DNA from 2 places in the Dorea chungnamensis genome. Region 1 is predicted to be linked to the other one. Evidence: a T-box and tRNA genes for the amino acid it is inferred to sense, from the RefSeq annotation. Region 1 holds a T-box; the other holds one or more tRNA genes.
The links. The T-box of region 1 lies ahead of ABE613_RS03655 (valine--tRNA ligase). A T-box ahead of a tRNA ligase gene usually reads a tRNA of that ligase, here a tRNA-Val.

Region 1 (2,201 bases):
GATGAATGCGGCGTGGGGAGGTATCAGTGAATCGAATGAGATATCGATGTGTTTATCAGTGGGACATAAAACGGTTAAGAATATCTTGTCTCGACAGGCATTTACCGTAAGTATGGCAGATGCTGCCCATGTTGTGGAATGTGATTATGTTGGAATTGAATCTGGCAATCAAGTGGCAAATAAGATGGAAAAAGCAGGGTTTACCGTTGAAAAAAGTGAACGAGTGGATGCGCCGATTATTAATGAACTGGCTGTTTGCCTGGAGTGTAAGCTTAAAAGCTATGATCCGGAAACTTGCCGTATGGTTGGGGAAATCATCAATGTGAGTGTGGATGAATCTGTGATGACAGACGGGAAAGTAGATGTAGACAAAGTTGCACCGATTACCTTTGACCCATTTAATAATGCGTACCATGTTCTGGGAGTAAAAGTTGGCAATGCTTTTGCGGATGGAGCGAAGCTTAAGTAACAATTAAGAGGGTTCCGACACTCTTAAGGATTTCTGAAAATTTTTTAAACTTCTTGACAAACGTTACTTTGATGGCTATGATAGTCATTAGTTCAATTTAAGATATAAAGGCATTGAAAAAGAGGAGTATGCATGATTGCCCTGACAGAGAGAGCAGCCCACTGGTTGAGAGGCGCTTAAGGAAGTAGGATGCAGAAGGTAGCTTTGGAGCCGGATGGCTGAACTATTGCGACAATGACCGCGGATATTCGTGAGAGTGATCACAGGATCAAGTGAGGATCAGGTAGAATATTAGGCCATCCCGGAGTCGTTCCCGTTATAGAATATGATGAGATATATAGAAGGTATTTCTACTATATAAATAAAGGTGGTACCGCGATGACAGTCGCCCTTTACGTTTTGTAGAGGGCGTTTTTTTTCGCCCTTAAATGTGAAAATAATGTGAACTTATTTATGAGGTGAGGAGGAAATTATGAGCCAGAAGCTTGAGACGACTTACAATCCGAAAGAGATTGAGCCAAAATTGTATGAAAAATGGTGTGAGAACAAGTATTTTCACGCTGAAGTAGACAGAAGCCGTAAACCATTTACAACTGTTATGCCGCCGCCGAATATCACCGGTAAGCTGCACATGGGCCATGCGCTCGACAATACTTTACAGGATATCCTGATTCGTTATAAGAGAATGCAGGGCTACAACACATTGTGGGTGCCGGGAACTGACCATGCCGCAATCTCTACAGAGGTTAAGGTAACGAACCAGTTGAAAGAAGAAGGTATTGATAAGAAAGAACTGGGACGTGAGAAGTTCTTGGAGAGAACCTGGCAGTGGAAGGAAGAATACGCAGGAACCATCGAAGGACAGCTGAAGAAGCTGGGTGTCTCCTGTGATTGGGACAGAGAGCGTTTCACGATGGACGAAGGATGTTCCAAGGCGGTAGAAGAAGTATTTATTAAGTTATATGAAGAAGGATATATCTACAGAGGATCCAGAATCATCAACTGGTGTCCAGTATGTAAGACCTCCCTTTCTGATGCGGAAGTGGAACATGAAGAACAGGATGGATTCTTCTGGCATATTAAGTACCCAATCGTTGGTACCGATGATTTCCTGGAGATTGCTACTACACGTCCTGAGACCATGCTTGGTGATACTGCGATCGCAGTACATCCGGATGATGAGAGATATAAAGATATCGTTGGCAAGAAAGCCATACTTCCGCTGGTGAATCGTGAGATTCCAATCGTTGCGGATTATTATGTTGATAAAGAATTCGGAACAGGTGCAGTTAAGATTACACCGGCACACGACCCGAACGACTTTGAAGTTGGAAAACGCCACAATCTGGAAGAGATCAATGTTCTGAATGATGATGCTACAATTAACGAAAAAGGCGGCAAGTATGCCGGAATGGATCGTTATGAGGCAAGAAAAGCTATGGTAAAAGATCTGGAAGAGCAGGGATATCTGGTAAAGGTTGTTCCACATTCTCATAATGTAGGAACTCACGACAGATGTCACACAACCGTTGAGCCAATGGTAAAACAGCAGTGGTTCGTAAGAATGGAAGAGTTGGCAAAACCAGCTATCGAAGCTGTAAAGAACGGTGACCTGAAGTTTGTACCAGAGCGTTTTGATAAAATATATCTGCACTGGCTGGAGAATATCCGCGATTGGTGTATATCCAGACAGATCTGGTGGGGACACAGAATTCCTGCATATTACTGTGAC
Region 2 (2,201 bases), on a different contig from region 1:
GGAATTATCAAATTCCTTGGTTTTGAACAGATCTTCAAGAATTCACTGACAGGCCTTCCGATCGGCGGAGGTAAAGGTGGTTCTGATTTTGATCCAAAGGGTAAATCAGACAGAGAAGTAATGGCATTCTGCCAGAGCTTTATGACAGAACTTTGCAAATACATCGGTGCTGATACAGACGTTCCGGCAGGTGATATCGGAACAGGTGCAAGAGAGATCGGCTACATGTTCGGACAATATAAGAGAATCCGGGGAACTTATGAAGGTGTGCTTACAGGTAAAGGATTAAGCTATGGCGGTTCTCTTGCAAGAACAGAGGCTACAGGTTATGGTCTTCTGTATCTGACAGAGGAACTTCTTAAGATTAATGGAAAAGACATCAAAGGCATGACAGTTGCTGTATCCGGTTCCGGAAATGTTGCAATCTACGCAACACAGAAAGCACAGCAGTTAGGTGCTAAGGTCGTAACAGTCAGCGATTCTAACGGATGGGTATATGATCCAGAAGGAATTGATGTAGACGCATTGAAGGAAATCAAGGAAGTAAATCGCGCAAGATTAACAGAATACAAGAAATATCGTCCAAATTCAGAATATCATGAAGGACGCGGCGTATGGTCTGTAAAAGTAGACCTTGCTCTTCCATGTGCAACACAGAACGAACTTCACTTAGAAGATGCAAAACAGTTAGTAGCAAACGGATGTGTAGCAGTATGCGAAGGTGCGAATATGCCTACCACTTTGGAAGCAACACAGTATCTGCAGGAAAACGGAGTCATCTTCGCACCTGGAAAGGCTGCTAACGCTGGTGGTGTTGCAACATCCGCACTCGAGATGTCCCAGAACAGCGAACGCTTAAGCTGGTCATTCGACGAAGTAGATGCAAAACTGAAATCCATCATGGTAAATATCTGCCATAACATTGACGATGCTGCAAAACGTTACGGCATGGACGGCAACTACGTTGCCGGAGCAAACATTGCCGGATTCGAAAAAGTAGTAGATGCTATGACAGCTCAGGGAATTGTGTAAATTGTATATGGGGACGGGGGTTTTTTCAATTTCCTCCGTCCCAAATTAAAATATCCCTGTCCCTTTTTGAAAGGAGAATTTTATTTACGAGCATGAAATAGCGTATTTTCGGGGATTATAAAAAATATTTTCGGAATTTGCAAAAAAATTAAAAAAACTGTTGACAATTGGTGAGAGTTAATGGTATACTAACGAAGTCGGTTCGAGAGATAAGAACTTGCAAACCAATATGGGATCATAGCTCAGCTGGGAGAGCATCTGCCTTACAAGCAGAGGGTCATAGGTTCGAGCCCTATTGGTCCCATTCAACTCAAGAAGAGTTGTGTTAATTTAATATGGCGGGATAGCTCAGTTGGCTAGAGCACACGGTTCATACCCGTGGTGTCGCTGGTTCAAATCCAGTTCCCGCTACTTGTAAAAAGGGAGACGTTGAATGTTCTCTCTTTTTTTGAATATGAATAGAAGAGATAGGGTTTTATTTTTGTGTCTCCACTATACAAAAAATAAGAAATCATTTATAATATTAAAAATATAGACTACGCTATTATTGAGGAGGAGTACGATAATGACGAAAGGAAGATTAACGATTCGAATTCTTGCAGGGGCATATCTGGTCTATCTTGGATATAGCCTGGTTCGTGATTCTGTTTTAAATAAGCCGGAAAATTTTATTGTTTTTTTACTCATAGGACTTGCATTCCTGATTCTAGGAGCAACATGGTGCATTTTGGGAGTGAAGAAATATATTAAAAAGGAATATACGGACTATGAAGAGTCGAATATAGAGGAAGACGATAAAGTAGATTCTGATCAAGAAGTGGTAAAAGAAGAAGTTGAAAAAATAGAAGAAAAAGAGGAATCATAGATGAGAGTTGGAATGGGATATGATGTTCATAAATTGGTAGAAGACAGGGATCTGATATTAGGTGGAGTTAAGATTTCATACGAAAAAGGTCTTTTGGGACATTCAGATGCGGATGTGCTTCTGCATGCGATTATGGATGCGTTGTTAGGAGCTGCTGCATTGGGAGATATTGGCAGGCATTTTCCAGATACTGATCCCCAATATAAAGGTATCTCTAGTATCAAATTGTTAGAACATGTAGGAAAGCTCATTGAGGATAACTTATATGTGATTGGAAATATTGATGCAACGATTATTGCCCAAC

Region 2: it encodes a tRNA-Val, which carries the amino acid that the T-box ahead of ABE613_RS03655 (valine--tRNA ligase) is inferred to sense. The anticodon was not compared.

What each region holds. Positions count from the first base shown of each region.
Region 1 covers NZ_JBDOHT010000003.1:88,823-91,023, forward strand. The annotation lists gene ABE613_RS03650 (flavin reductase family protein) at 1-469, shown strand, start outside; T-box leader at 574-865, shown strand; gene ABE613_RS03655 (valine--tRNA ligase) at 942-2,201, shown strand, end outside.
Region 2 covers NZ_JBDOHT010000006.1:182,959-185,159, forward strand. The annotation lists gene gdhA (NADP-specific glutamate dehydrogenase) at 1-1,032, shown strand, start outside; tRNA gene ABE613_RS07465 (tRNA-Val) at 1,264-1,336, shown strand; tRNA gene ABE613_RS07470 (tRNA-Met) at 1,370-1,443, shown strand; gene ABE613_RS07475 (DUF2892 domain-containing protein) at 1,598-1,897, shown strand; gene ispF (2-C-methyl-D-erythritol 2,4-cyclodiphosphate synthase) at 1,898-2,201, shown strand, end outside.